Regions from separate parts of the Streptomyces niveiscabiei genome, predicted to be linked through region 2. Evidence: riboswitches for the same ligand, from Rfam matches in the RefSeq annotation. Region 2 holds a riboswitch; the other holds the start of a gene.
The links. A riboswitch is a leader RNA that binds a small molecule or an ion and turns the genes downstream of it on or off. The one in region 2 is predicted to bind glycine.
Positions count from the first base shown of each region.

Region 1: another riboswitch for glycine. It lies ahead of gcvT (glycine cleavage system aminomethyltransferase GcvT); the one in region 2 lies ahead of gcvP (aminomethyl-transferring glycine dehydrogenase).

Region 1 covers NZ_JARAYJ010000010.1:166,799-181,924, forward strand. Annotated here, with positions in the region: gene PV682_RS16800 (ABC transporter permease) at 1-260, opposite strand, end outside; gene PV682_RS16805 (ABC transporter substrate-binding protein) at 360-2,108, opposite strand; gene PV682_RS16810 (ABC transporter permease) at 2,138-3,136, opposite strand; gene PV682_RS16815 (enhanced serine sensitivity protein SseB C-terminal domain-containing protein) at 3,433-4,254, opposite strand; gene PV682_RS16820 (enhanced serine sensitivity protein SseB) at 4,375-5,154, opposite strand; gene PV682_RS16825 (AAA family ATPase) at 5,225-5,884, opposite strand; glycine riboswitch at 6,072-6,172, shown strand; glycine riboswitch at 6,173-6,279, shown strand; gene gcvT (glycine cleavage system aminomethyltransferase GcvT) at 6,343-7,458, shown strand; gene gcvH (glycine cleavage system protein GcvH) at 7,515-7,892, shown strand; gene glyA (serine hydroxymethyltransferase) at 7,905-9,170, shown strand; gene PV682_RS16845 (L-serine ammonia-lyase) at 9,413-10,780, shown strand; gene PV682_RS44340 (2-oxo acid dehydrogenase subunit E2) at 10,911-13,010, opposite strand; gene PV682_RS16860 (thiamine pyrophosphate-dependent enzyme) at 13,012-14,118, opposite strand; gene PV682_RS16865 (cysteate synthase) at 14,357-15,126, shown strand, end outside.
Region 2 covers NZ_JARAYJ010000002.1:272-15,397, reverse strand. Annotated here, with positions in the region: gene modB (molybdate ABC transporter permease subunit) at 1-147, shown strand, start outside; gene PV682_RS02255 (ABC transporter ATP-binding protein) at 486-1,538, shown strand; gene gcvP (aminomethyl-transferring glycine dehydrogenase) at 1,547-4,429, opposite strand; glycine riboswitch at 4,490-4,603, opposite strand; glycine riboswitch at 4,604-4,698, opposite strand; gene PV682_RS02245 (PRC-barrel domain-containing protein) at 4,820-5,194, shown strand; gene PV682_RS02240 (DNA polymerase IV) at 5,215-6,570, opposite strand; gene PV682_RS02235 (MerR family transcriptional regulator) at 6,630-7,277, opposite strand; gene PV682_RS02230 (bifunctional nuclease family protein) at 7,512-7,985, opposite strand; gene ftsR (transcriptional regulator FtsR) at 8,069-8,806, opposite strand; gene PV682_RS02220 (FHA domain-containing protein) at 8,847-9,728, opposite strand; gene PV682_RS02215 (DUF881 domain-containing protein) at 9,811-10,641, opposite strand; gene PV682_RS02210 (small basic family protein) at 10,647-10,979, opposite strand; gene PV682_RS02205 (DUF881 domain-containing protein) at 10,976-11,812, opposite strand; gene PV682_RS02200 (mannose-1-phosphate guanyltransferase) at 11,979-14,474, opposite strand; gene PV682_RS02195 (CDP-alcohol phosphatidyltransferase family protein) at 14,587-15,126, opposite strand, start outside.

The DNA of each region.
Region 1 (15,126 bases), on a different contig from region 2:
AACTTGTAGTCGGCGCCGACGAACAGCGCCTTGATGAAGTGCCAGTACTGGGTGTAGATGGGCTGGTCGAAGCCCAGGTTCTTCTTGATCGCGGCCACGGAGTCGGGGTTGGCGTCCTTGCCGACGTACTGCGTGGCGAGCTGGTCGGCGGTCTGGCCGCCGAGCCGGGGTACCAGGAAGAAGATCGCGAAGGTGACTGCGCTGACCACCAGCAGCAGTACCAGGGCGCCGAATACGCGCCGGATGATGTACGCAGCCACAGCTGTCCGGCTCCGGGCGGCGGGGTCGGAGCGTGTCCGGCCCCGCCACCCGGAACCTTCACCTGCCTTTCGAGAAGATTCCGGCCTGCTTTGCGGCTACTACTTCGAGGAGCTCATCAGCAGGTAGTCGTACATGCCCAGGTACGCCTGGGTGACCGTGACGTTCGTCGCGGACGCAGGCCGGAAGAGCAAGTTCTTGCGGTAGAGGGTCGGGACGACCGTGGCGGTGTCCATGACCATCTTGTCGATGTCGCCCCAGCCCTTGGTGCGGGCGGCGGCGTCGGTGTTGGCGATCGTCGAGGCGAGGGCCGCGTTGATCTTCGGGTCGTTCAGCTCCATCAGGTTGTTGCCGCCCGAGGGCTTGATGGCGGAGCCGTTGACGATCTGGTCGAGGAAGCCGAAGCCGGTCGGCCAGTCGGAGCCCCACGCCATGGACAGCATGCCGAGCTTCTGCTGGTGGACGTAGGACGGGACACCGGCGAAGTTCGAGAAGTACTTGCCGGCCGGGAACTGCCGGATCTCGACGTTGATGCCGTACTTCTTGAGCGACGCCTGGACGGCGGTGGCCTGCGCGACCTCGGCGGGACGGTCGGAGCGGGCGGTCAGGATCGTGTTGAAGCCGTTGGGCTTGCCGCACGCGGTGAGGAATTCCTTGACCTTGGCCGCGTCGCCCCGGCTGCCGGCCGACGGGTAGGTGTCGAACTTGGTGTAGCCGTTGACCGACGGGGGCAGCAGCGTGGTGGCGATGTCACCCTTCGGGGTGCCGCCGGCCGCGTCCAGGATGGACTGCTTGTCGACGGCGTACTGCACGGCCTTGCGGCAGTTGATGTTGTTGAACGGCTCGACGTTCTGGTTCAGCGCGATGTACTGCGTGGCGCCGGCGTACGAGCTGTCCGTCTGGTTGGCGAGCTTGCCCTTGAGGACCTTCGGCTGGGTGGCGGCCTGGACGCCGGCGCCCGCCGCGTCGACGGTGACCCGGTCGGAGATCAGGTCGTTGTCGATCGTGACCGGGTTCACCTTGAACTTGATGGTGATCTTGTCCGGCAGGGCCTTGCGGATCGGGTCCGTCTTCGGGTCCCACTGCGGGTTGCGCACGAGGGTGGCGCTGCGGCCCTCCTCGTAGGACTGGAACTGGTAGGGGCCCGAGGACACCATGTGCTGGACGTACTTGGCGCCGTCGTCCTTCGCGGCCGGGATGGGGGCCGTCTGCGAGAAGGTCGCCAGGTAGTCGAAGTCCGCGAACGGCTGCTTCAGCTTGAACACGATGGTCTGCGCGTCCGGCGTCTCGATGGACGCGAGGCCGTTCGGGTTCTTGTCCTTGTACGGGCCCTGGTACTTGTCGCCGCCGACCAGGTAGGACTTGAAGTACGTCGGCCCGTTGGAGAGCACCTCGGGCGCGAAGTTGGAGCGCTCGATGGCGTACTTGACGTCCTTGGACGTGACCGGGGTCCCGTCCTGGAACTTGACGCCGGCGCGCAGCTTGTACGTCCACGTCTTGGCGTCGGGGCTGGGCTGGCCCAGCGACTCGGCCAGGTCGGGGACGACGGTCAGGCCGTCCTTGCCGGCGGCCGGCTTGAACGTCGTGAGCGTACGGCCGTACAGGCGGGAGAAGTTCTGCACCCAGCCGTAGTACGTGTTGCCGGGGTCCAGGGAGTCCGCGACGTCCGAGTGCTCGAAGCTGAGGGTGCCCCCCTTCTTGTTCGAGACGTTGACGATGGACGTCAACCCCTCGTCCTTCTTCCCCTTGGCGGAGCCGCCGCCGCTGTCGCTGTCGCCGCCGCAGGCGGAAGCGCCCAGCGAGATCGCCAGGACCGACGCGATCGCGGCGGTCACTCTTCTCGTCTTCACCTGAGGAAATCCCCCTCGGTCGTTGTGGATCACTTGCTGCGAGGGTCGAGTGCGTCGCGCAGCCCGTCACCCAGCAGGTTGAACGCCAGGACGGTGATGAAGATCGCCAGTCCGGGCACGAACATGTACTGCGGATCCGCTGTGTAGAGATCCACGGCGTTGCTGAGCATCCCGCCCCAGGAAGCCTGCGGGGGTGCGATACCGACCCCGAGGAAGCTGAGGCTGGCCTCGAAGAGGATGTTCGTCGGGATGATCAGCGTCGAGTAGACGAGGATCGGTGCGACGAGGTTCGGGAGGAGTTCCCGGAAGAGGACGTACGGACCGCGCGCGCCGAGGCTGTGCGCGGCTTCGACGAACTCGCGTTTGCGCAGGGTCATCGTCTGGGCGCGCACGATGCGCCCGATGTACGGCCAGCTGAAGAAGCCGATGACGAAGATCAGGACGCAGATCCGCAGCGGGAGCCCGTTCAGGCCGAAGAAGCCGTCCTGGACGGAGGCCGAGATGGCGATGGCGAAGAGCAGCAGCGGGAAGGCGAGGAAGGTGTCCATCAGCCGGCTGATGACCGAGTCGACCCAGCCGCCGTAGTAGCCGGCGACGACACCGAGGACGGTGCCGATGACGACCGACAGCAGCGTGGCGCCGCCCGCGACGAGCAGGGAGACCCAGGACCCGTCGATGATGCGGGCGAGCATGTCGCGGCCGTACTGCGGGTCGACGCCGAGCGGGTGGTCCCAGCTCATGCCGCCCCAGCCGCCGATGGGCGCCTGCATCGCCGGGTCGATGAGGTCCTGGTTGAACTTGTTCGGGTCGAGGCCGAAGACGGCCTCGATGGGTTTGGCGAGGATCGCCATGAGGACGAGCAGGACGACGACGATGCCGCCGGCCACGGCCAGCTTGTCGCGCTTGAACCGGGTCCAGGCGATCTGGGTGAGTGAACGCCCTTCGATCTGGCTCTGGTTGGCCCCGGCGAGCACGGCTTCCGGCTGTGCTCCGGCCTCCGACCCGGTGGTCTCGATCGGTGCGGTCACAGTGCACTGACCCTTCCCGCCGGTGGTGACCGGCCTTACTCGCGTCTTATGGGAGGCGAGTCTTCAATGCGCTCGCGATCACGCGCCAGATGTGGCGGCGAAAGTATGCACAACCGTGATGCCGACCGAAGGCTTCCGTTATCCGAACAGTGGGTAACGACCCTCGGACGAGGGCAAGTTGATCAATACGGCCATACTGACACGTACCGGTTCGCTCTACGCGCGGAGATGAACACGGGTCGGTGTAACGAGTGGGTTTCCTGAGATGACGGAGCGTCAGGAGACGGCGGGGGCGATCAGTACGCGCCAGGCGTCGCCGGGTAGCCGTAGCCGGCCGCCGGGGACCGCGGGGACTGGGGAGCCGGCGGCTGCTGCGCCGGGGCGTGCGCCTCGCGGTCGTAGAACGGGCGGGCGTTGGCCCGCATCCACAGGACGACCGGGTCGTACTCGTCGGTCATCGCGACCGTGGAGACGGGCAGGCCGTCGGGGACGGCGCCGATCGACTGCTGCATCATCGCGCGCACCGCGTCCACCGACTGCGGCGACGTGTCGTACACGTCCAGGCCGATCGACAGGTACGGCTGGCCCAGGGCCGGCTGGACCCAGGCGCGGCGCAGCGCCCTGATCGCGGGGGTGCGGTGGGCGTTCTGGCCGAGGAGGGCGTAGAAGTGCGGGATCTCCACCGCCGGGTCCGACAGGCGCAGCGGGCCGGGGGGCTGGCGGTCCAGGCCCGTCGCGATGCGGCGCAGGTCGGCCCAGGGGACGCCCACGCCGCCGCCCGGGGCGTGCGGGTTCAGCCACAGGCCGTGGCGGTCCGGGTACAGGGTGCGGGCCGCGTCGAGGCCGTCCACCACCTCGTACGAACGGTTCCAGCCGCTCGCGGACAGCTCCTGGGCGGACGTCACGCAGGGCGCGTACGCGTGGCCGTCCACCTCCATCGAGCCGTACTGGGCGTCCGGGGAGCCGGACTGGCCGTGCCACAGCAGCATCCAGACCTGGCCGGTGGTGGGGGTCGAGAGCGCGCGCAGGAGTGCCTCGTAGGCGTCGTAGCGGCCAGGCGTGACCTGGCGCAGCATGTGCTCGACCTGGCCGGCCGCAGCGGTGCCGCTCACGCTCACGTCTTTACCGACCCTTCGTAAAAGTTGCCCCGTGGATGCCCGTTGCCCTGCGTCGGGGTCAAGCTTAAGCGCCTACGGGGGGTTCGCCGGTTGGGTGTACGACAGGTGAGGGGCGGGTTTCTAGGTGGTGCGGGAGTAGAAGGGCCGGACGTTCAGCTTCAGCCACTCCCCCACCGGGTCCTGCGCCACGTCCAGGAGGATCAGGTTCACGCCCCACCGCACCGGGACCCGGCCCAGCGCCCTGCCCAGCGCGTCCAGCGGCCGTTCGCCGGACTCGCCGTCCCAGTGGGTGAGTTCGACCCCGACGAACATGACCGGTTCCGCGGTCTCGATCGCCGCCAGGCAGCGGCGGGCCGTCAGGACGACGCCCGTCGCCTCGAACTCCTTGGACGCCTCCGCGAGGAAGTCCACCGGGTCGTCCTGCCAGTCCGGCTCGAAGAGGCGGACCCGGGCGCCGGAGGCGGTGCCGTCGAGGGGGGTGCGGCCCGCCCGGCAGAGGTCGGCGACCGCCTGCGGCGGGAGCGGGACGCCTACGACGCCGTCGGGGTTCAGGGCGATGCCGACCTGCGGGGGGAGGCCCTTGGCGAACTCGGCCGCCGGGGCGATCGTGTACGACATGTGCGCGCCGGTGACCTGGCGGAACTGTTCCTCGGAGGTGAAGACGGGGACGTACACCTGGCCGGCGATGTCGATCGTGGGCAGGTCGAGGGGGCCGGTGCGGGGGCCGCCGCCGTTGGGCAGCGGGATCCAGACGAAGCTGCGCGCGAGGACCTCGATGATCCGGCCGCCCGCGGACGGCACCCCCAGGGAGGCGGAGAGCACCTCCTCCAGTTCGTTCCCCGGCCAGCCGCCGTGGGAGTGGGGGTGTGCGGGGACCGGGAAGTCGGTCGGGAAGTCCATCGCTGTCTACCGCCTGCTGGGAACCGCTGTCGAGGAGGAAAAGCTTAAAGGCGTACCGGGGCGGGCCGGTTCAGCCCCGGGTGAACGCGATCCTCCGCAGCGCGTCCGCCGCCTCCCGGTCCAGCAGGATGGCCGCGCCGCAGCCGTCGGGCAGGCCGCCCCGCTCCACCGAGCCGATCAGGCGGGACGCCGCGTGGCGGTGGCGCAGGAACGCGTACCGGGAGACGCCCCGGCCCCGTTCGCGCTGGCCCTCAAGGGCCGTGTCCGGGGTGACGTCCAGCAGGAGGAGGTGGAGGGTGCCGCCGCGGCGGCGGGCGTCGCGGGCGAGCCAGCCCCGCACCCAGGACTGGGTGCCGCAGTCGTGGACCACGACGCCCTCGCCGGAGCGCAGGGCGCGCCACAGGCCCGCGTAGTGGGCGAGGCGGACGAGGGGGCGGTAGGCGGCGTACGGCAGCCAGGAGGGCGTACGGGCGTCCCAGCGGTCCCGGGTGTCCTGGGAGTCGACGCGGGTGCCGTGGACCGCGCGGCGCATCAGCGTGGACTTGCCGCTGCCGGGCAGGCCCGTGACGACGACGAGGTCGCGGGGGCCGAAGAGGAGGGCGTGCGGGCTGTGTCCGGCGCGGTCGCGCAGGTCGCGGACGACCGGCGCGGGGTGCCCGGCGCGGCTCTCCCGCGCGGGGGCCGCCGGCTGGGCGGGCAGCGCCGTCGCGTACGCCGTGGTCCTGTTCACCGTTGATCGTCCTCCCCTTGGAGCAGTCCCGTCAGATACGGGTCTCCCCATAGACAGTAAAGAGAAGGTAATGGAATCTGTCTCGCGATTTGGTGCGCCTCCTGCCACAGCCCGGTTACAGATCTGGCCCTGCCGCACGACCGGGGTGGCGTGCGATGATGGCCGCGCCAACTGCATACCGGCCGTTCGAATCCGCGCGGGAGAGTCCCCGGCTCGCTGTCCCGCTGGGGCGCCGAAGGAGCAAGTCCCTCCCTTGAATCTCTCAGGCACCGTTACCGCGTGGGCGAGGCACATCTGAAAAGCGGGCCGCCCCGGCGGTCCCACCCAAGGTGCAAGCCGTGTTCCCCGCGAGGGTCACGGCGAACCTCTCAGGTTCCGATGACAGATGGGGAGGATCTTCTCGTTCCTGGACGGGAAGCCCTTGCCCCACCCCGTCGCACCTGGGAGACGAACGCCCGATGACCAGCAGTTCCGCCGTACCGCGCCGTACCGCGCTCGATGCCCTGCACCGCTCGCTCGGCGCGACCATGACCGACTTCGCGGGCTGGGACATGCCGCTGCGCTACGGCTCGGAGCGCGAGGAGCACACCGCCGTCCGCACGCGCGCGGGGCTCTTCGACCTCTCGCACATGGGCGAGATCACCGTCACCGGGCCGCAGGCCGCGGCCCTGCTGAACTACGCGCTGGTCGGCGACCTCGCGGCGGTCGGGGTGGGCCGGGCCCGCTACACGATGATCTGCCGGGCCGACGGCGGCATCCTGGACGACCTGATCGTCTACCGGCTCGCCGAGACCGAGTTCATGGTCGTCGCGAACGCCTCGAACGCGCAGGTCGTGCTGGACGCGCTGACCGAGCGGGCCGCCGGGTTCGACGCTCTCGTGCGCGACGACCGGGACGCGTACGCGCTGATCGCCGTGCAGGGGCCCAAGGCCGCGGGGATCGTCGGGGCGCTGACGGACGCCGATCTCGTAGGTCTGAAGTATTACGCCGGGCTGCCCGGGACGGTCGCCGGGGTGCCGGCGCTGATCGCGCGCACCGGGTACACCGGGGAGGACGGGTTCGAGCTGTTCGTGGCGCCGTCGGACGCGGTGGCGCTGTGGGAGGCGCTGGCCGCCTCCGCTGATGTCGTGCCCTGCGGTCTGTCCTGCCGGGACACGCTGCGCCTCGAAGCGGGCATGCCGCTGTACGGGCACGAGCTGTCGACGGCCCTGACGCCCTTCGATGCCGGGCTCGGGCGCGTGGTGAAGTTCGGCAAGGACGGTGACTTCGTGGGGCGCGAGGCCCTCGCCGAGGCCGCCGCGCTCGCCGAGCGCAAGCCGCCCCGGGTCCTGGTCGGGCTGATCGCCGAGGGCCGGCGCGTACCGCGTGCCGGGTACGACGTCGTCGCGGGCGGCGCCGTCATCGGCGAGGTGACCTCCGGCGCCCCCTCCCCGACGCTGGGCAGGCCGATCGCGATGGCGTACGTCGACGCGGCGCACGCGGCGCCGGGGACGGCCGGGGTCGGCGTCGACATCCGGGGGAGCCACGAGGCGTACGAGGTCGTGGCTCTGCCGTTCTACCAGCGCGCGAAGTAACCCTCCCGCAGTCCCCTATTCATCAGCACTCCCCCGCGTACAGGAGAATTCAGGCCATGAGCAACCCCCAGAACCTGCGCTACAGCAAGGAACACGAGTGGATCTCGCCCGCCGAGGACGGCGTCGCGACGGTCGGGATCACCGAGCACGCGGCGAACGCCCTCGGTGACGTCGTCTTCGTCGAGCTCCCGGCGGTCGGCACCGCCGTGACCGCGGGCGAGTCCTGCGGCGAGCTGGAGTCGACGAAGTCGGTGAGCGAGCTGTACGCGCCGGTCGACGGCGAGATCACCGAGGTCAACGAGAGCGTCACGGAGGACCCGTCGCTGGTCAACTCCGAGCCGTTCACGGGCGGTTGGCTCTTCAAGGTGCGCGTCGCCGACGAGCCGGACGACCTGCTGTCCGCCGACGAGTACACCGCCTACACCGCCGGCTGAGGAGTCGTACGCATGTCTGTCCTGAACACGTCCCTGCACGAGTTGGACCCGGAGATCGCCGCCGCCGTCGACGCCGAGCTCGGGCGGCAGCAGTCGACGCTGGAGATGATCGCCTCGGAGAACTTCGCTCCGCTGGCCGTCATGGAGGCGCAGGGGTCCGTCCTGACCAACAAGTACGCCGAGGGGTACCCGGGGCGGCGCTACTACGGCGGGTGCGAGCACGTCGACGTCGCCGAGCAGATCGCCATCGACCGGGTGAAGGAGCTGTTCGGGGCGGAGTACGCGAACGTCCAGCCGCACTCCGGCGCCTCCGCCAACCAGGCCGCTCTCTTCGCGCTGGCCCAGCCCGGGGACACGATCCTCGGGCTCGACCTCGCGCACGGCGGGCACCTCACGCACGGGATGCGGCTCAACTTCTCCGGCAAGCAGTTCGATGTCGTCGCCTACCACGTGTCCCCCGAGACCGGGCTCGTCGACATGGAGGAGCTGGAGCGGCTCGCGCGCGAGCACCGGCCGAAGGTGATCATCGCCGGGTGGTCCGCCTACCCGCGTGAGCTGGACTTCGCGGAGTTCCGGCGGATCGCCGACGAGGTCGGGGCGTACCTGTGGGTCGACATGGCGCACTTCGCCGGGCTCGTCGCGGCGGGGCTGCACGCCAACCCGGTGCCGTACGCGGATGTGGTGACGTCCACGACGCACAAGACGCTGGGCGGGCCGCGCGGGGGGATCATCCTCGCGAAGTCGTCGTTCGCCAAGAAGCTCAACTCCTCGGTGTTCCCCGGGTTCCAGGGGGGTCCGCTGGAGCACGTCATCGCCGCGAAGGCCGTGTCGTTCAAGGTCGCCGCCTCCGAGGAGTTCAAGGAGCGGCAGCGGCGTACGGTGGAGGGGGCGCGGATCCTCGCCTCGCGGCTCACCGCCGAGGACGCCCGTCAGGCCGGGGTGAACGTCCTGTCCGGTGGGACCGACGTCCACCTGATCCTCGTCGACCTGCGGGAGTCCGCGCTCGACGGGCAGCAGGCCGAGGACCGGCTCCACGAGGTCGGCATCACCGTCAACCGCAACGCCGTCCCCAACGACCCGCGTCCGCCGATGGTGACGTCCGGGCTGCGCATCGGGACGCCCGCGCTCGCGACCCGTGGCTTCACGGCCGAGGACTTCACCGAGGTCGCGGACGTCATCGCGCAGGCGCTGAAGCCGGTGTACGACGCGGAGGCGCTGCGGATCCGGGTGAAGGCGCTGGCGGACCGGCGTCCGCTGTATCCGGCGCTGAGCAAGTAGGCCGGTCGGCCGGTCGGGCGGGGGTGGGTCTTCGGGGCCGCTTCCGTCCGGGCGGGGCGGGCCTCGGGGCCGGTCCCGCCGGGGCGGGTGGGTCTTCGGGCCTCCTCCGCCGGGGTGGGGGTGGGTCCTCGGGCCTCCTCCGCCTGGGTGGGGTGGGTCCTTGGGGCCGCCCCGCCCGTGTTCGTAGTCCCCGGCGTGGCATCCGGTGTCGTGTGTCCGCGTCCTTTCTGGTTGGAGTCCCCGTGGCCATCTCCGTGTTCGACCTGTTCTCGGTCGGTATCGGTCCTTCGAGTTCGCACACGGTCGGTCCGATGCGGGCGGCGCGGATGTTCGCGCGGCGGCTGCGGAGCGAGGGGGTGCTCGGGTCGGTCGCGTCCGTGCGGACGGAGCTGTACGGGTCGCTGGGGGCGACCGGGCACGGGCACGGCACGCCGAAGGCCGTACTCCTCGGCCTGGAGGGCAACTCGCCGCGCACGGTCGACGTCGAGGGCGCCGACGAGCGGGTCGAGGCCATCAAGTCCACCGGTTCGCTGCGGCTGCTGGGCGAGCGGGAGATCGCGTTCTCCTTCGACGACGATCTGATCCTGCACCGCCGCAAGGCGCTTCCGTACCACGCGAACGGGATGACCCTCTGGGCGTACGACGCCTCCGGCGCCGAGATCCTCACGCGGACCTACTACTCCGTGGGCGGCGGGTTCGTCGTCGACGAGGAGGCGGTCGGCGCGGACCGCATCAAGCTGGACGACACGGCGCTGAAGTATCCGTTCCGTACCGGCGACGAACTCCTGCGTCTGACGAAGGAGACGGGGCTCTCCATCTCCTCCCTGATGCTGGAGAACGAGCGGGCCTGGCGCACCGAGGACGAGATCCGCGCCGGGCTGCTGGAGATCTGGCGGGTCATGCAGGCGTGCGTATCGCGGGGCATGTCGCGGGAGGGCATCCTCCCCGGGGGCCTGCGCGTCCGCCGCCGCGCCGCCGTGACGGCCCGTCAACTCCGCGCCGAGGGCGATCCGTTGGCCCGCGCCATGGAGTGGATCACGCTGTACGCCATGGCCGTGAACGAGGAGAACGCGGCGGGCGGGCGGGTCGTCACCGCGCCCACGAACGGCGCCGCCGGGATCATCCCCGCCGTCCTGCACTACTACATCGACTTCGTGCCCGGCGCGGACGAGGACGGCGTCGTCCGCTTCCTCCTCGCCGCCGGGGCGATCGGGATGCTGTTCAAGGAGAACGCGTCCATCTCCGGGGCCGAGGTGGGGTGTCAGGGGGAGGTCGGGTCCGCGTGCTCCATGGCCGCGGGGGCGCTGGCCGAGGTCCTCGGCGGGTCTCCTGAGCAGGTCGAGAACGCCGCCGAGATCGGCATGGAGCACAATCTCGGGCTCACCTGCGATCCCGTGGGCGGGCTCGTGCAGATCCCGTGCATCGAGCGGAACGGGATGGCCGCGGTGAAGGCGGTGACCGCGGCGAAGATGGCGATGCGGGGGGACGGGTCGCACAAGGTGTCTCTGGACAAGGTCATCAAGACGATGAAGGAGACGGGGGCGGACATGAGCGTGAAGTACAAGGAGACGGCTCGGGGTGGGCTGGCGGTGAACATCATCGAGTGCTGAGGGGGCTTTGGGCGGCGGGCTGGGGGGCTCGTGCAGGGGTCCGGCGGGGGGTCTCGGGAGGGGCAGGCCGGGGGCTCGCGCAGGGGTCCGGCGGGGGGTGGTCTGGGGGGTGGTCTCGGGAGGGGCGGTTCTATCCCTGTGTGAGTGTGCTGATGGTGTGGTGGAGGAAGGCTGCCGCTGTCGCGCCGTCGCATGTGCGGTGGTCGAAGGTGAGGGAGAGGGGGAGGGTCGTGCGGACGGTGACTTCGCCGTTCACCGCCCAGGGGCGGTCCGTGAGGCGGCCGGCGCCGAGCATCGCCGTCTGGGGGTGGTTGAGGAGGGGGGTCGCGCCGTCGACGCCCAGGGGGCCGTAGTTGTTGAGGGTGAAGGTGCCGCCCGTGAGGTGGTCGGGGGGCAGGGTGTCCGTGCGGGCCAGGGCTGTCAGGCGGGTGAGTTCCGCGGCGAGGTCCTTCAGGGGGAGGGTGCCGGCGTTCCTCGCCACCGGGGCCGCGAGGCCGTTGGGGGTTTGGGCCGCGAACGCCAGGTTGATGTGCGGGAGTTGGATCAGTTCACCCCGGTCGGGGTCGATCCGTGAGTTGAACTCGGGGTATTTCTCCAGGGCCTTGACGGCTGCCTCGGCCAAGAGGGCGAGGAGGCCGACCCCTTCGGACTGCTTACGGGCCAGGATGCGGGTCGCGTCGGTGTCGGCCCAGATGGTGACGGCGGGGGTGTCGCGCTGGGCGCGGAGGAACTTGTCGGCGGTGGCGCGGTTGAGGGGGGTGCGGGAGGGGGTGTTCGGGGTGAGGCGGGGGGTTTCGGGGGCCGGGGTGAAGCTTGGGGTTTCCGACGTCAGGGCAGGGGTGTCCGGGGTGATCCCGGCGTTCTGCGCGGCGACCGCTGTGGTCTTCGGGGTGCGGCCCGTGCCGTAGCCCGTGAGGACCGCGCCCGAACCGGCGTCCGTGGTGGGCCTGTTGGCGGCGGGCGGGGGTGCGGGGGTGCTGTCGGGCCTCGGGGGCTGCTGCGTGGGCGGGGCCTCGGCGACCGACACGAGCGGTGCCCCCACCTCGACCGCCGCGCCGGCGGCGGAGTGCAGCGCGGTCACCACCCCGGCGTACGGACTGGGCAGTGACACGAGGGACTTGGCCGTCTCGACCTCGACGAGAGGCTGGTCGTGGGTGACCCGGTCCCCGACGCGGACCAGCCATTCGACGACCTCGGCCTCGGTGAGCCCCTCCCCCACGTCGGGCAGGCGGAAGGTGCGTTCGGGGCGGCGCACCGGCTCGGGGTGGACGCGCCGGAGCGCCGCCAACACCCGCGCGGCGTCGGGCAGATGGGCGTGTTCGAGCAGCGGCGGCGGATACGGCACGTCCAGCCCGGTGACCCGCAGCACGGGCGCCCGCAACGCGTCGAAGCACCTCTCCTGGACGCGGGCGACGATCTCCGCGCCCACCCCGGCGAACCCCTGCGCCTCGTGGACGACGACGCAACGCCCGGTCCGCCGTACGGAGTTGACGAGCCCGGCGTCATCGAGGGGAACGACCGTCCGCAGGTCGAGCACCTCGACGTCCAGCCCCTCCTCGGCGGCCTCCTCGGCGGCGGCGAGGGCGACGGCGACGGCGGGCCCGTACGCGACGAGCGTGACGTCGCTCCCGGCGCGGCGGACGGCGGCGGTGCCGAACGGCTCGGCGCGCAGCGGGAGTTCGACGTCCTCCTTGGTCCAGTAGTGCCGTTTGGGTTCGAGGAGGACGACGGGGTCGGGGTCGTCGATGGCCTCGCGCAGGAGGGAGTACGCGTCGCCGACGGTGGCCGGGGTGACGACCTTGAGCCCGGCGGTGTGGGCGTAGTACGCCTCGCTGGAGTCGCTGTGATGCTCGACCCCGCCGATGCCGCCCCCGTACGGGACGCGCAGGACGATCGGCAGGGAGAGCGCCCCGCGCGTCCGGTTGCGGAGTTTGGCGACGTGGGAGGCGATCTGCTCGAACGCCGGGTAGGCGAACGCGTCGAACTGCATCTCCACGACCGGCCGGAACCCGGCCATGGCGAGCCCGACGGCGAGCCCGACGATCCCGGACTCGGCAACGGGCGTGTCGAAGCAGCGGTGTTCACCGAAGTCGGCGGTGAGCCCGTCGGTGACGCGGAAGACGCCGCCGAGCCGCCCGACGTCCTCGCCGAACACAAGAACGCGTTCGTCGGCGCGCAGGGCGTCCCGCAGGGCGGTGTTGAGGGCCTTGGCCATGGTCGTGGCGGTCATCTCAGCAGCCCTCCAACACGGCGCGCTGTTCGACGAGTTGAGGGGTGGGCGTACCGAAGACGTGGTCGAGGAGGCCGCGCGGGTCGACCACCGGGTCCTCGGCGAGCCGTACGCGCACGTCGGCCGCGTACGCCTCCGCCTCGGCGGCGATCTCCACCACCTCGTCCGGCGTGAGGAGTTGACGCTCCATCAGCCACGACTCCAGCCGCTCGACAGGGTCCCGGTCCCGCCACGCCTCGGCCTCCTCGGCGGACCGGTAGCGGGAGGGGTCGTCGGCGCTGGTGTGCGCGGCCATGCGGTAGGTGTGCGCCTCGACCAGCCAGGGCCCGCCTCCGGCACGTGCGCTCTCAACGGCCTTGCGCAGTACGGCGATCAGGGCGACGGCGTCGTTCCCGTCGACCTGTTCGGAGCGGACGCCGTAGCCGACTCCCTTGTACGCGAGGGCCGGTGCGGCGCTCTGTGCGGCGAACGGCACCGAGATGGCGTACCCGTTGTTCTGCACGAGGAAGACCACCGGCGCCTTCAACACCCCTGCCAGGCCCAGCGCTTCGTGGAAGTCGCCCTCGCTGGTGGCGCCGTCGCCGAGGAGGGCGAGGGCGATGGTGTCGGTGCCCTTGAGGCGTTCGCCGTGGGCGAGGCCGGTGGCGTGGGCGGTGTGGGTGGCGAGCGGGGTGCACTGGGGGGCGGTGCGGTGCGCGACGGGGTCGTACCCGCAGTGGGCGTCGCCGCGCAGCAGGGTGAGCGCCTCGACGGGGTCGATGCCCCGGCCGACCAGGGCGACGCAGTCGCGGTAGGTGGGGAAGAGCCAGTCGGTGGGGCGCAGGGCGAGGGCGGCGCCGATCTGGCACGCCTCCTGGCCGAGGCTGGAGGGGTGGACCGCGAGGCGGCCCTGCCGGGCGAGGGCGGTGGCCTGCGCGTCGAAGCGGCGGCCGACGACCATTTTCCGGTACGCGGTGCGCAGCGATTCCGGATCGGGCAACGAGTATTCCCCGTTCTCATTCCCCGAAAACCATTGGACCGAGGCCGTTTCTCCGATGCGCGGAAGAAAACGAACCGGGCCCTCGGATGGCAGCCACGGAAGCCGTGACCGTGTCGGCCTGTCGCTCATCTCTCCAGCCGTCCTCTCGTCACGGAACCGTGTCAGGTCTGAGCTAACACACCCTCGGCACCCTGTCTGAGAAGGGGAAATGAAGCGGAACTGAACAATCAGCCGGTCTATACCACTCCTTGACCAAGCACCAGATGTCAACCGACCGTTGGGCCAACCGCAATGCGTGGTCCTCCCGTTATTTGCTGAGTCCCGGATGCAATTGAAAGGCGAAGAACGACCTGCGGAAGGCAAGGCAATGTCCCGAGTACGCCCCTCAGTACACGCGGGAAATCGGCATTACTCGCTCGTCTGCTCCTCCTGCGGGGCGCGGCACGCGGACGATGGGCTGATCCTCGACTGCACCCGCGCGCACGAACCGGCGTTCCTGCGCGCCGAGTACGAGACCCCTTTCGGTGCGGCTTCTTTCGGTGCGGCTTCTTTTGAGGCGCCGCGTACCGGGCTGTTCCGGTTCGCCTCGCTGCTGCCGGTCGTGCGTACCTTCCCCGACGTACCCGGTCCCGTCGTCCTGCGCGCCGAGAAGCTCGGGCGCAGGCTCGGACTCGACCGGCTGTGGACCGCCTTCAACGGGCACTGGCCGGAGCGCGGCGCGCACCTGCCGACCTGCACGTTCAAGGATCTTGAGGCGTACACCGTGCTCGGCAGGCTGCCCGCCGACCCGCCCGTCCTGGTGATTCCCTCGGCGGGCAACACGGCCGCCGCGTTCGCCTGGGCGGCGACCCTCCACCAGGTCCCCTGTCTCATCGTCGTTCCCGCGTCGGCGCTCGACGCCATGCGCTTCCCGGGGCCGCTCGACCCGTGTGTGCGGATCGTCGTCCTCGACGGGCCCGCGACGTACAGCGACGCCATCGCCTGCGCCGATCTGCTCTCCGCGCTTCCCGGGCACCGGGCCGAGGGGGGTTCACGCAACGTGGGGCGGCGGGACGGGCTTGGGGCCGTGCTGCTGGCGGCAGTTGAGGCGATCGGGGGGTTGCCGGAGGTGTACGTCCAGGCGGTCGGCAGCGGTAC
Region 2 (15,126 bases):
CCAGGAAAAACCCAGACAATGCCCCTGGCGGTCTACTTGGCCCTGCAAAGCAACCCGGAATCAGCAATGGCCCTGAGCCTGGTCCTCCTGACCGTCTCCATAGCGGTCCTGGCGGCCCTGAGAGAAAACTGGCTGACAACAACCTGAACGCAAAAAACCCTGAACATGCGGCTCCCGCCACAAAGTCCCACCCCCTCAAAAGGCGCGGAACCCCACCAACAAACGGCTACCACCTCACGAGCACGCCAGCCCCACCCACCTCACATCCCAACCCACAGCCCCCACTCCCACCCCAGGGGCGCGGGGAACTGCGCGACCAGCCACAACAAACCCGCACCCGACCCTCAACAAAAACCCACCCCCACCCCACCCGAACCCACCCTCCCCGCAGCCGCCACTCAACAGCTCCCCCCACAAGAACCACCCGCACCCGACAACCAAACCCGCACGGGTGGGCGGGCGGGAAAACCAACCCCAGGACCCCCATGACCACCCACCCCGGCCTGCACACCCACCTCGTAGTAACCCACCCCCCGACCTTCCACCTGAACATCACGCTCAAAGCCACCCCCGGCGAAGTCCTAGCCCTCCTGGGCCCCAACGGCGCCGGTAAAACCACCGCCCTCAGAGCACTGGCGGGCCTGCTCCCCCTGACCTCAGGCCACCTCCACCTGGACGGCCACCCCCTGGAGAACACACCCCCCGAATCCCGCCCGGTAGGAGTCGTCTTCCAGGACTACCTCCTCTTCCCCCACCTCACAGCCCTGGACAACATAGCCTTCGGCCCCAGATGCCAGGGCGCCACAAAATCCGAATCCCGGACCCGAGCAAAAGAGTGGCTGACCCGTATGGGCCTGGAAAACCACGCCACCACAAAACCCCGAAACCTCTCAGGCGGCCAGGCCCAACGCGTAGCACTCGCAAGAGCCCTGGCGACAAACCCCCGCCTACTGCTCCTGGACGAACCCCTGGCAGCCCTGGACGCAAGAACCCGCCTGGACGTGAGAGCCCAACTCCGCCACCACCTAGCAGACTTCGAAGCGGTAGCGGTCATCGTCACCCACGACCCCCTGGACGCGATGGTCCTGGCAGACCGCCTGGTGGTCATAGAACAGGGATCGATAGTCCAGGAGGGCACCCCCGCAGACATAGCCCGCCACCCCCGCACGGACTACATAGCGCAGCTGGTGGGCCTGAACCTCTACAAGGGCAAGGCGGAAGGCACGACGGTAACCCTCCCCACAGGCCAACAAATCACCACGTCGGAACACCTGAAGGGCCCCGCATTCGTCGCGTTCCCCCCGTCCGCGGTGACCCTCCACCGAACCCGCCCCGAAAACACCAGCGCCCGCAACCTCTGGCACTGCCAGGTCGCGGGCCTGGAATCCCACGGCGACCAGATCCGCGCCGACCTGAAAGGCGACCTCCCCTTGACGGCGGACCTCACCACAGCGGCGGCGGCAGACCTGGGCCTCCACCCGGGCACGGACATCTGGGCCTCCTTGAAGGCGGCCCAGACACACGCGTACCCGGCGTAGCGGAACCCCTACTGATAAGACTCGAGCGGAGGGCAGGAACACACGAGGTTCCGATCCCCATAAGCCTGATCGATCCGCCGAACAGGAGGCCAGTACTTCTCGGAAACGGACCCCCCACCGGGGAACACGGCCTCTTCCCGCGTATAGGAGTGAGCCCACTCCCCGCTCAACGCGGCAGCGGTATGCGGAGCATTCCGCAGCGGATTGTCATCCGCCGCCCACTCCCCGGCCCCCACCTTCTCGATCTCCCCCCGAATAGCGATCATCGCCGCACAGAACCGATCCAGCTCGGCCAGATCCTCCGACTCCGTGGGCTCGATCATCAGCGTCCCCGCAACGGGGAACGACATGGTCGGCGCATGGAACCCGTAGTCGATGAGCCGCTTGGCGACATCGTCGACGCTCACCCCGGTCGCCTTGGTCAGGGGCCGCAGATCGATGATGCACTCGTGCGCGACCAGCCCCCCGGGCCCGGTGTAGAGCACGGGATAGTGAGGCTCAAGCCGCTTGGCGATGTAATTCGCGGACAACACGGCGACTTGGGTGGCCCGCTTCAGCCCTTCCCCACCCATGAGCCGCACATAGGCCCAGGAAATGGGAAGAATCCCGGCAGACCCCCAGGGCGCAGCGGAAACAGGCCCGACCCCGGTAGCGGGCCCGGCCTCACTCTGCAAAGGATGATTCGGCAGATAAGGCGCGAGATGAGCCCGCACAGCCACAGGCCCCACCCCAGGCCCACCCCCACCATGAGGAATACAGAACGTCTTGTGCAGATTCAGATGGGAGACGTCCCCACCGAAATGCCCGGGCTTGGCAAGCCCGACCAGCGCATTCAGATTGGCCCCGTCGACATAGACCTGCCCACCGGCCTCATGGACAAGCCCGCAGATCTCCCCGACATGCTCCTCGAACACCCCGTGCGTGGACGGGTACGTGATCATCAGCACCGCGAGCTCATCCCGGTACTGCCCGATCTTCCCCCGCAGATCCTCGACGTCGACCTCCCCGTCCTCGGAGGTCTTGACGACGACGACCTTCATCCCGGCCATCACGGCACTAGCCGCATTGGTCCCATGGGCGGACGACGGAATGAGACACACGGTCCGCTGAAGATCCCCGTTGGCCCGGTGATAGGCGCGTACGGCGAGCAGCCCCGCCAACTCCCCCTGCGACCCGGCGTTGGGCTGGAGGGACACCTTGTCGTACCCGGTGACCTCGGCGAGCCGCTCCTCCAGCTCCCGGATGAGCGTGAGGTACCCCTCGGCCTGCTCGACCGGCGCGAAGGGGTGCAGCTGCCCGAACTCGGGCCAGGTGACCGGCTCCATCTCGGTCGTCGCGTTGAGCTTCATCGTGCAGGACCCGAGCGGGATCATCCCCCGGTCGAGCGCGTAGTCCCGATCGGCAAGCCGCCGCAGGTACCGCAGCATGGCGGTCTCGGACCGGTGCTGATGGAACACGGGATGCGTCAGCACCTCGTCCCGCCGCAGCACCTCGTCGCCCAGCCCTTCCCGGGCCGAAGAGTCCAGCGAGTCGACATCCCCGGAAACCCCGAACGCCCCCCACACGACGGCGAGTTGCTCCCGCGTCGTGGTCTCGTCACAGGCGACGGACACGTGGTCCGCGTCGACGAGCCGCAGATTCACCCCGCCGTCCCGAGCGGCCTCGACGACCCGGGCCGCACCGCCGGGCACCCGCGCCGACACCGTGTCGAAGAAGGCCCCGTGGACGACCTCGACACCCCCGGCCCGCAGCCCCTCGGCGAGGACGGTGGCGTACCGGTGCGTCTTCCAGGCGATCTGCCGCAGCCCGTCGGGCCCGTGGTAGACGGCGTACATCCCGGCCATGACGGCGAGCAGCACCTGCGCCGTGCAGATGTTGCTGGTCGCCTTCTCCCGCCGGATGTGCTGCTCGCGCGTCTGGAGCGCCAGCCGGTACGCCCGGTTGCCGTCCGCGTCGACGGACACCCCGACGAGCCGCCCGGGCAGGCTCCGCGCGAACTTCTCGTGCACGGCCATGTATCCGGCGTGCGGCCCCCCGAACCCCATCGGCACCCCGAACCGCTGTGTGGTCCCGACGGCGATGTCCGCCCCGAGTTCCCCGGGCGAGGTCAGCAGGGTCAGCGCCAGCAGATCGGCGGCGACGGTGACGAGCGCCCCCACCTCGTGCGCCTGCTCGACGAGCGGCTTGATGTCCCGTACGACGCCGGAGGCGCCGGGGTACTGGATCAGCACCCCGTTGATCTCCCGGCCTGCGACCTCGGCCGGGATCCCGTCACCGAGGTCGGCGACGACGACCTCGACGCCGGCCGGTTCGGCCCGCGTCCGCAGGACGGCGACGGTCTGCGGGAAGGCGTCCGCGTCGACGAGGAAGAGCCCCTTCTTGTTCTTCCCCATCCGCAGCGACAGCGCCATCGCCTCGGCGGCGGCCGTCCCCTCGTCCAGCAGCGAGGCCCCGGACGTCGGCAGCCCGGTCAGGTCCGCGACCATCGTCTGGAAGTTCAGCAGCGCTTCGAGGCGCCCTTGAGAGATCTCCGGCTGGTACGGCGTGTACGCGGTGTACCAGGCGGGGTTCTCCATCACGTTCCGCAGGATGACGGGCGGCGTGAACGTCCCGTAGTACCCGAGCCCGATCATCGACCCGAGCACCTGGTTGCGCCCGGCCAGTTCCCGCAGTTCGGCGAGCACCTGGGCCTCGGTCCGCGCACCCGGCAGGTCCAGCGCGGCGACGTTCTTGATCGCGTCCGGTACGGCGGCGGCGGTCAGCTCGTCCAGCGAGCCGTACCCGACCTGCGCGAGCATCTTGGCCTGGGCCTCGCGGTCGGGCCCGATATGGCGCTGTTCGAAGGGAATGCCCTGTTCCAGGACGCTGAGCGGGATACGGGGAGGGGTCATGAGGGGGCCTCCTGGCCGAGACGACCTTCGGTGGCACCACGGCTGCGGGGTGCCCGAACGGCCTCCCCCTCTGTCATCTCGACCTGAGAGCTTCACCGGCCGCCCGCGAGCGCCCGGCTTTCACCGTCGGTGAGAGCGGACGCCGTCGACACCCGCCCTGCTTTCCAGAGTGACCTCGCCCATGCGGTACGTGAGCCTGAGAGATTCCGGGGAGGAGTTGCTCCTTCGGCGCCTCCGAGGGTTCCGGAGGACTCTCCCGCACAGGGTCGACAGCCACTTTCACCTTACCAGCGAGGTCAACGCCCCAGCCTTCGAGTGGCCACCGGGCCCGAAGTGCTCTTTCGTAGTCCTTACGAAGGCTTCGGCCGCCCCGCGACCAGTGGAGGGCCCGTGCAGACCGACATCGATCCGCGCAACCTGATCGGCCGCAAGGCGTACGACCGGCACGGCGCGAAGATCGGCACGATCGACGAGGTCTACCTCGACGACGCGACCGGCGTCCCGGAGTGGGCCGCGATAAGGACGGGCCTGTTCACCCGCGACGCCTTCGTCCCCCTGGAGACCAGCGAACTCGTCGAGGGCACCCTGCGCGTCCCCTACGACCGGGCCCTGATCAAGGACGCCCCCGACTTCGGCGTGGGCCGCCACCTCTCCCCCGCCCAGGAACTCCAGCTCTACCACCACTACGGCATGGACACGGTCGCCCCCACCCCACCCGAGGACCGCGACTTCGGCACGATCGCCGGCGACGACCCGCCCGCCTAGGGCCCAAAACCGCGCGCCCCCTAAGCCCCCTGCGCACAAGCACCCCCCGCCACCAGCGGCAACGCCTCCGCCTGCTCCAACTCGGGATCGTCGACCCGGAACGTCCGCACCCGCCCCGGCACCACGTCCCCCGGCGTCTCGAACCGCACGGTCACCCGCCCCACCCCGCTCCCCTGCACCCACCCCTGCCCGTACCCGGCGTGCCGCACATCCTGCCCCGGCCGCCACCGATGCTCGACAGGCACCGCCTCGGCCACCGCCTCCCCCGGTGTCTCCGGCACCTCCTCCTCATCCCGCACCTCCTCCGCGGCCTGCGCGAACAGGTCCTCCTGCGTGAAGTCGGCGAGCCCCGACACCCCGACCCCGAGCAGCCGCACCCCGCCGGTGGTGTCCACGGACTCCAGCAGCCGCGCCGCGGCCTCACGCACGACCGCCGGATCGTCGGTGGGCCCGCGCAGGGTCTCGGAGCGGGTCAGCGTCGAGAAGTCGTACCGCCGCACCTTCAGGACGATGGTCCGCCCCGACAGCCGGGCCTCCCGCAGCCGCCGCACGCACCGGTCCGCGAGCCGCCGCACCTCGAACCCGACCCGCAGCCGGTCGTGGATGTCCACGTCGTACGTGTCCTCCACGGACACCGACTTGGTCTCCCGCTCGGCGACCACCGCCCGGTCGTCGCGCGCGAGCGCCATCGCGTACAGCCCCTGGCCGTGCGCCTTGCCGAGCAGCCGGACGAGTTCGTCCTCGCCGGCCTCCGCGATCTCGTCGACCGTGGTGATCCCGGCCCGGCGCAGATGGTCGCCGGTGGCCGGGCCGACCCCGGGCAGCGTCCGCACCGGCATCGGCCCGAGCAGCGCGCGTTCCGTGCCCGGCTCGATGAGCACCAGGCCGTCCGGCTTGGCCCGCTCGGAGGCGATCTTCGCGACCATCTTGGACGCGGCGAGCCCCACCGACCCCGTGAGCCCCGTGACGGCCCGTATGTCCGCCCGCAGCCTGCTGCCCGCCTCCCGCGCCGACGCGCTGTCCCAGGCCGCCCCCTCGGCCTCCAGGTCCACGAACGCCTCGTCCAGGCTGAGCGGCTCCACCAGCGGCGACAGCGCCCGCAGCAGCCCCATCACCTGCTCGCTGATCGCCCGGTAGACCCCGAACCGCGGCACGAGGTACGCCGCGTTGGGCGCGAGCCTGCGCGCCTGCGCCATGGGCATCGCCGAGTGCACCCCGAACACCCGGGCCTCGTACGACGCGGTCGCCACCACCCCGCGCGGCCCGAGCCCGCCGACGACGACCGCCTTCCCGCGCAGACTCGGCTTGGCCGCCTGCTCCACCGAGGCGTAGAAGGCGTCCATGTCGAGGTGCAGGACGGTCGGCGCGTTTCTCACATCTCCGATGCTGCACCACGCCACTGACAACGGGCCCGAACACGCGCCCGAGAGCGCCCTCAGACCGCCTTGTGCCGCCGCCGCGCCAGCTCGTCCGCCGGGTTGTGCCCGACCAGGGTCTCGCCGGTGTCGACGCGCTCGCCGTGCAGCTGCGACAGCGCGCCCTCCACGTCCCGCCAGACCACGCCGACGGCGATCCCGAAGACGCCCTGGCCGCCCTGGAGCAGCGCGTGGACCTCGTCCGGCGAGGTGCACTCGTACACCGTCGCGCCGTCGCTCATGAGGGTCATGCGCTCCAGGTCGCGGAAGCCCTGTTCCTTCAGATGCAGCACCGCGCCGCGGATGTTCTGGAGGGACACGCCGGTGTCGAGGAAGCGCTTCACGATCTTCAGGACGACGACGTCCCGGAAGCTGTAGAGGCGCTGGGTGCCCGACCCGTGGGCGGGCCGCACGCTGGGCTCGACGAGCCCGGTGCGCGCCCAGTAGTCCAGTTGCCGGTAGGTGATGCCGGCGGCGGCACACGCCGTCGGACCTCGGTAGCCGATCTCCTCGGACGCCATCGCCGCCGCCCCCTTGCTGCTGCTCGGCACGGCCGCCGGGCGCTGAGGAGCGTGATCGGCCGCGCTGCCGTGAAGCCGGTACGGGCCATTTCCCCCGAACCCTCGTCCGGGGGCACCCCCAGCCGTACCGTCGCCGCTGCTTCTCACGCCGACCTCCGTCCTTGACCTGCCTTCTCGACGGTAGGCAGTCACCTGGGGTGCGTCAACGATCGCCACACTCGGCACGCCGAGTGATAATCACCCTGGGAGTGGTTTCCCGTGCCCCACCGCGGGGAAAGGCTAGCCGAATGCGCTGAGACGATGCCGTAGGACGCTCTCACTGGCCGCTGGCAATTGCCGAACCGAGACGCCATCGTCACCGACGGGTGTCCGGCGCGCGCGTCACTGGTTGCTGGTGCCGAAGTCCTCGGGCGAGATCTGGTCGAGGAACTCGCGGAACTTCTCCACCTCGTCCTCCTGCTCGTCCGGGATGGCGATGCCCGCGTCGTCGAGCACCGTGTCGCTGCCGTAGATCGGCGTGCCGGTGCGCAGGGCGAGCGCTATGGCGTCGGACGGGCGAGCGCTGACCTCGACACCGCTGGCGAAGACCAGCTCGGCGTAGAAGACGCCTTCCCTGAGGTCGGTGATGCGCACTTCGGTCAGCTCCTGGCCGACGGCCTCCAGCACGTCCTTGAACAGGTCGTGGGTGAGCGGCCGGGCGGGGGCCATGCCCTGCTGGGCGAAGGCGATCGCGGTCGCCTCCCCCGGTCCGATCCAGATGGGGAGGTAGCGGTCGCCTCCCACTTCGCGCAGGAGCACGATCGGTTGGTTGGAGGGCATTTCGACCCGGACACCTACGACATCGAGCTCGTTCACACAGCAACCCTAGGCCGTGCCCGGGACGTTTGGGTAGTCGGGCCCCTGCTGGACGGCCGATCCGCCCAGGGCGAACGCCCGTGTCAGGGCAGCCGCACCCCGAGCGCGGTCTGCACCAGCGCGGAGTGCAGCCGGACCGTGAGAGAGGCGAGCTCCTTGGTACGGGCCTGGGCGAGGGCCCGCGTCTGCGGGTTGCGGTGGAGCTTCAGCGGGGCGACGACCTGGTCGACGAGCCCGGCCTCGCGATCCGCCGCCGCCTTCATCACCCGAAGGTGCCGCGGCTCGATCCCGAAGCGCCCGAGTTCCACGACGAGCGCGGCGACGGTGGCCGCCTCGGCGTCGTACACGCCGTCCTCCAGGGGGACGACGAGGCCGTAGGACTCCCACTCGGCGAGTTCGCGTTCGTCGATGCCGGCGGCGGCCAGCAGCTCGGCGCGGCCGATGCGGGCAACAGTGGGACCGACGGGGTCACCGGGGTCGGGTTCGCCGTCCCGCTGCCTGCCCACGGTCGGCAGGGGGACGGCCTCGCCGCGCTCCAGGGCCTCCAGGTGCTCCCGGATGACCTTGAGCGGCAGGTAGTGGTCCCGCTGGAGCCGCAGGATGCGAGCGAGCCGCTCGACGTCCCGCGGACTGAACTTGCGGTACCCCGAGGGGGTCCGCTCGGGCTCGACGAGCCCTTCCGACTCCAGGAAGCGGATCTTGGAGACGGTGACTTCGGGGAATTCGTCCCGCAGCACGTTCAGCACGGCGCCGATGCTCATCGGCCCGGCCTCCGTGGCGGCGGTGCCGTCTCCGGCACCGCCCCTCGGTGTTCTCAGCATGGACCTTCCCTGGGAGAACCCCGGACGAGTCCGGGGCGGGTCAGTAGCCGCGCTGGCTCGCGTAGAAGACCAGGCGGTACTTGCCGATCTGCACCTCGTCGCCGTTGTTCAGCGCGACCTCGTCGATCCGCTCGCGGTTGACGTAGGTGCCGTTGAGACTGCCGACGTCAGCGACCTTGAACGAGCCGTCCGGACCGCGCCGGAACTCCACGTGGCGGCGCGAGACCGTCACGTCGTCCAGGAAGATGTCGCTCTGCGGGTGACGGCCGGCCGTCGTCAGGTCGCCGTCCAGCAGGAAGCGGCTGCCCGAGTTGGGACCCCGGCGGACCACCAGCAGGGCCGAACCCAGCGGCAGCGCCTCGACGGCGGCCTGCGCCTCGGGCGACAGCGCCGGGAGCGCGGTCTGGCCGGTGACCTCGGAGTCGTACGCCTCCAGGCCCGAGATGGAGATGGTGGAGGTCGTCTCCGAGGCGCGCTCGGGCGTCACGCCCGGACGCAGCGGAGCGCCGCAGTTGGAACAGAAGCGGCTGTTCTCCGCGTTGCGGTTACCGCACCTCGAACACACCAGGGCCGACATAGGGGAAAACCCTCCACCCGCACTTGAGGCTGACGGTTGCCCGAAACCTATGTCGCCGGACTGCGCAGGGTCAACAGACGCCGCGCCCTGACCTCCCGGAATGTCACCCCCAGCCACCTGGTCGCGGAACAGCGGACGCTGACCCTCGTCGCCTGGCTGTGCGCGATGGCGGGCGGTGGCGTTCTCGCCGCCCTCTCCTCGCGCGCTCTTGCCGAACAACTTCGCAAACAACTTCACGGGCGATTCCCCTTGACCGAAACAGACCCGCCCGTGGGGCAGGACGAACCCTGACTCAATACACCGGCCGACCCGGACACCTTCACAACGTCCGTATCCACCAGACAGTTTCCACCACCGACCACCCGATCGGTGCGCCGACCCCCCGCAACCTCATGCCCCTGCCGGACGGCCCCCATGCACCCCCGGTTCACCGGGACGACGACCGAGCGTAGTCAGGCTGCTTCGCCGCCCGCAAGGCGTCCACGACGATCTTGTCGGATCGCTTCACGGTGACCGTGGCCTGCTCCTTCTCCAGGGTCTGCACCACACCTCCCGGGATGTTGAGCGCCGGTTCCAGATCCTCGGGCTTGCCGATGACCTGGAAACGATACGGAGTACGGATCTGGTTCCCGTCCACGCTCACTCCGTTGTCGCCGTCCGTGAAGTACGTCCCGGCGACGACGCGTACACCGTTCACCTGGATCGCCTCCGCGCCGGCCGCGCGCAGCTCCTGGATCGTGTCGAGCAGCATGTCCGCCTCGACCGTCCCCTTCGTGTCGTCGATGGTCATCGTGATACCCGGCCCCTGGGCCGCCACCGTGCCCGCGAGGATGCCGAGTTGCCTCTCCTTCTCGATCGTCTGCTTCCGGGCCTCCTCGGCCTGGTCGGAGCTGTTCTCCAGCTCCTGACGCTGCTTGTCGAGCCCGGTCTTCTCGTCCTCAAGACGCCGGCTGCGGTCGTCCAGTTCATCGAGGATCCGTACGAGGTCCTCCTGGCGCGCGCCGCGCAGCGCGTTGTCGCTGTCGCTGTTGGAGGCAACCTGGACGGCGAGTCCGAAGCCGAGGCCGAACAGCAGCAGGGCGACGATCAGCTGAGCGCGCGTCACCCGGGGCGGCCACAGCCCCTGCGCGAGGCGCTGACGGCCGGTCACCTCCGGCCGGGCGGGCGACTCCCCGGCCTCGCGCGCGGGCGCCGCCTCGATCTCCTGCGGCAGTTCCCTGCGCAGCCGGTGGCCGGGTTCCTGGTCTCCTTGGCTCATCGGCGTCACGCCCGGAAGACGTGCCGGCGGATCGCCGCGGCGTTCGAGAAGATCCGGATGCCGAGGACCACCACGACACCCGTCGACAACTGGGCGCCCACACCCAGCTTGTCGCCCAGGAACACGATCAGCGCGGCGACGACCACGTTCGACAGGAACGACACCACGAAGACCTTGTCGTCGAAGATGCCGTCGAGCATGGCCCGCAGCCCGCCGAAGACGGCGTCCAGCGCCGCCACCACGGCGATCGGCAGATACGGCTCGACGGCCGCCGGAACCTCGGGCCGGACCAACAGGCCGGCCACGACTCCCACGACGAGGCCCAGTACGGCGATCACGATGTGCCCTTCTCACTTCTCGGCTGTGCGGTTCGGACGATCACACTCGGCGCCGCGGGAAGCCGCAGGTCCTTCTCCGTGGAGATGGCCGTCCGAATGCCGTAGTTCTCCTGGAGAGCGTTCAGATACAGGCCGTCCGCGCTGTTCTGGAACCGGGTGCTCAGCTTGTCCCCGTCCCCCACGGCGAGCACCGTGTACGGCGGCACCAGCGGCTTGTTGTCGACCAGTATCGCCTCCCCGGCGGCTCTGATCGCCGACAGCGCCGTCAGCCGCTGCCCGTTGACGGAGACGGCCTCAGCGCCGGACTCCCACATCCCGTTGACGACACGCTGGAGATCCCGGTCGCGCACCCGCCCGGTGTCCGAGAAACCGGACGTCTCGCGCGGGTCGGCGCCCCCACCCGTGGTCGCCTCCTTGGCGTCGTCCACGACGAGCTTGACACCAGGACCGTGTACGGCGACGGCCCCCGACAGGATGCCCACCAGGTCCGCCCGGCCGCTGCCGCCGCTGTTCTCCAGGGCCTGGCGCTGACGGGCGCTCACCTCGTCCCGGAGGGTGTCCACGGTCTTCTCCAGCTTGTCCGCGGCCTCCGTCTCCCGGTCGATCCGGTCGATCAGCTCCTGGCGCTCCTTGGCCACCACCGGGGCCGACACCCGCGCCTGCGCCGCGCCCACGGTCACGACGAGCGCCGCGAGCACCAGCCCGCCGGCGAGTCCGAGTCTGGCCTTCAGCGTCTTGGGCAGGCCGCCCGTCCCCTCGGCGCGTCTGCGCGCGGCGGCCTCGGCGTAGCCCTCGTCGAGGCTGTGGTCCATGACGTTGGTGAGCAGCGACATGGAGGCGTCCGGACGCGACGCGCGCGCGGGTGTGCTCCGAACGGGGGGCTGCTGCGGCATGCCGCACATCGTCGCACGTCGCGGGCACTGCTTCCGAACGGCCCCACCGGCGTGCCGGACAGGCCCCCTTGGGGACACTTGTCCGGCACGCGCGCGTGGGTACGGCTCAGCGTCCGGCGCCGTCCACGACCGACGACCACTCGTCCAGCAGGGCCTGCGCGGAGGCGTCGTCCGGGCCCTCGGCCCACAGATGGGTGACCGCCTCGGCCGGATCGGGCAGCACCATCACCCAGCGCCCGTCCGTCTCGACCACCCGCACGCCGTCCGTGGTGTCCACGAAGCGTTCTCCGGCCTCTTCGACGACCCGCCGCATCACAAGCCCCTTGACGGCCCACGGGGTCGCCACATCGCGCTTCAGGACGTGCGCCCGCGGAATCCGCGCGTCGATCTGACTCAACGTCAACTGCGTCCGCGCGACCAGCCCGATCAGCCGTACGAAGGCCGCGGTCCCGTCGAACACGCCGCTGAACTCCGGGACGATGAACCCGCCCTTGCCGTCCCCGCCGAAGATCGTCGCCTCGTCCCGCCCGACCCGCGTCAGGTCGTCCGGCGACGTCGTCGTCCACTCGACCTGCGTGCCGTGGTACGCCGCGACCTGCTCGGCGATCCGCGTCGTCGTCACCGGCAGCGCCACCCGCCCGCTGCGCCGCTCGGCGGCCACCAGGTCGAGCATCACCAGCAGCGCCCGGTCGTCCTCGATGATCCGCCCCTTCTCGTCGACGAGCGACAGCCGCTCACCGACCGGGTCGAACCGCACCCCGAACGCGGCCCGCGACGACGCCACGATCTCCCCGAGCCGCACCAGCCCGCCCCGCCGCATCTCCCCCGTCTCCGTCGGCCGCGCCTCGTCGAGCCCCGGATTGACGGTCAGCGAATCCACCCCGAGCTTCCCGAGCAGACTCGGCAGCACCAGCCCGGCGCTCCCGTTCGACGCGTCCACGACGACCTTCAGCCCGGACTCCGCGATCCCGGACGTGTCGACGTTCCGCAGCAACGACCCCGTGTACGAGTCGAACACACTCGCCGGAAAGTGCAGATCCCCGATCTCCCCGGGGAACGCCCGCCGGTACTCCTGCCGCGCGAACACCCGGTCCAGCTTCCGCTGACTGGCCTGCGACAGATCGGCACCCTGTCCATCAAAAAACATGATGTCCACGGAATCCGGCACCCCGGGCGAGGTCCGGATCATGATCCCGCCCGCACTCCCTCTCGCGGTCTGCTGCCGCGCCACAGGCAGCGGTACGTTCTCCAGGTCCCGTACGTCGATGGCGCTCGCCTGCAACGCGGAGATCACCGCCCGCTTGAGCGCCCGCGCGCCGCGCGAGTGATCACGGGCCGTGGTGACGGTCGCCCCCTTCTTCAGAGTCGTCGCATAGGCCCCCGCCAGCCGTACGGCCAGCTCCGGGGTGATCTCGACATTCAGGATCCCCGACACCCCCCGGGCCCCGAAGAGATGCGCCTGACCACGCGACTCCCAGATCACCGAGGTGTTGACGAACGCGCCGGCCTCGATCGTCTTGAACGGATAGACCCGTACGTTCCCCTGGACGATCGACTCCTCGCCGATCAGGCACTCGTCCCCGATGACCGCGCCGTCCTCGATCCGCGCGGCCCGCATGATGTCGGTGTTCTTCCCGACGACACAGCCCCGCAGATTGCTCTGCTGCCCGACGTACACGTTGTCGTGCACGACCGCCTTGTGCAGAAACGCCCCGCTCTTGACGACGACGTTCGACCCGACGACCGTATGCTCCCGGATCTCCGCCCCGGCCTCGACCTTCGCGTAGTCCCCGATGTACAGCGGCCCCCGCAGCACGGCGTCGGAATGCACGTCGGCGCCCTCGGCGACCCAGACGCCCGGCGAGATCTCGAACCCGTCGATCTCGACGTCGACCTTGCCTTCGAGGACGTCGGCCTGGGCCTTCACATAGCTCTCGTGCGTCCCTACGTCCTCCCAGTAGCCCTCGGCGATATAGCCGTAGACCGGCTTGCCTTCCTTCATCAGCTGCGGAAAGACGTCACCTGACCAGTCCACCGGCACATCGGCCTCGACATAGTCGAAGACCTCGGGCTCCATGACGTAGATCCCGGTGTTCACCGTGTCGGAGAAGACCTGGCCCCAGGTCGGCTTCTCGAGGAACCGCTCGACCTTGCCCTCCTCGTCGACGATCGTGATACCGAATTCCAGCGGGTTGGGGACCCTGGTCAGACAGACCGTGACCAGCGCCCCCTTCTCCTTGTGGAAAGCGATGAGGTCGGTGAGGTCGAAGTCGGTCAGCGCATCGCCGGAGATGACGAGGAAAGCATCGTCCTTCAACGCCTCTTCGGCGTTCTTGACGCTTCCGGCGGTACCGAGTGGCTTCTCCTCGTTGGCATAGCTGAGCTCCATTCCGAGCTCCTCGCCGTCACCGAAGTAGTTCTTGACCAGCGATGCCAGGAACTGGACAGTAACGACGGTCTCGTTGAGACCATGCCTTTTGAGCAGCCGCAGAACGTGCTCCATGATCGGCCTGTTGGCCACCGGCAGGAGCGGTTTGGGCATGCTTGAGGTCATGGGGCGAAGGCGTGTGCCCTCGCCTCCGGCCATCACGACGGCCTTCATGTCGGAAGCGTCCTCCTTGAAGAAACGACGGTCCACCGACTTCACCCGTCCAGATTGTCCCGCAGTTCTCCGCCGCGGGCCATCGAGGCACTGCTGGCGCTCATCGGCGAGCTCAGTCGGCCATGGCGTCCGCGCGGATCAGACGGCGGACCTGTACCACGTAGAGAACTCCTGCCCACCAATACAGCGTTGTACCCCACCCCGCGAACGCCCAGCCGAAAATCGCGCCGAGTGACGCGAGCCAGCCGCTTCCGTCACTGAGCAGCAACAACGGGAAGGCGTACATCAAGTTGAAGGTCGCGGCCTTCCCGAGGAAGTTCACCTGCGGCGGCGGATAGCCGTGCCGCCTGAGGATGCCCACCATCACCAGGAGGACCAGTTCTCGCGCGAGAAGTACAGCCGTCAACCAGAGCGGGAGAATCTCGCGCCAGGTGAGGCCGACGAGCGTCGAGAGAATGTACAGCCGGTCGGCCGCCGGATCGAGCAGCCGGCCGAGACTGCTGATCTGGTTCCACTTCCGGGCGAGCTTGCCGTCCAGGTAGTCACTGATACCGCTCAACGCGAGCACCAGAAACGCCCAGCCGTCGCTCTTCGGCCCCCCGAACTCGGGCCTGAGAATCAGCCACAGAAAGATCGGCACGCCCACGAGACG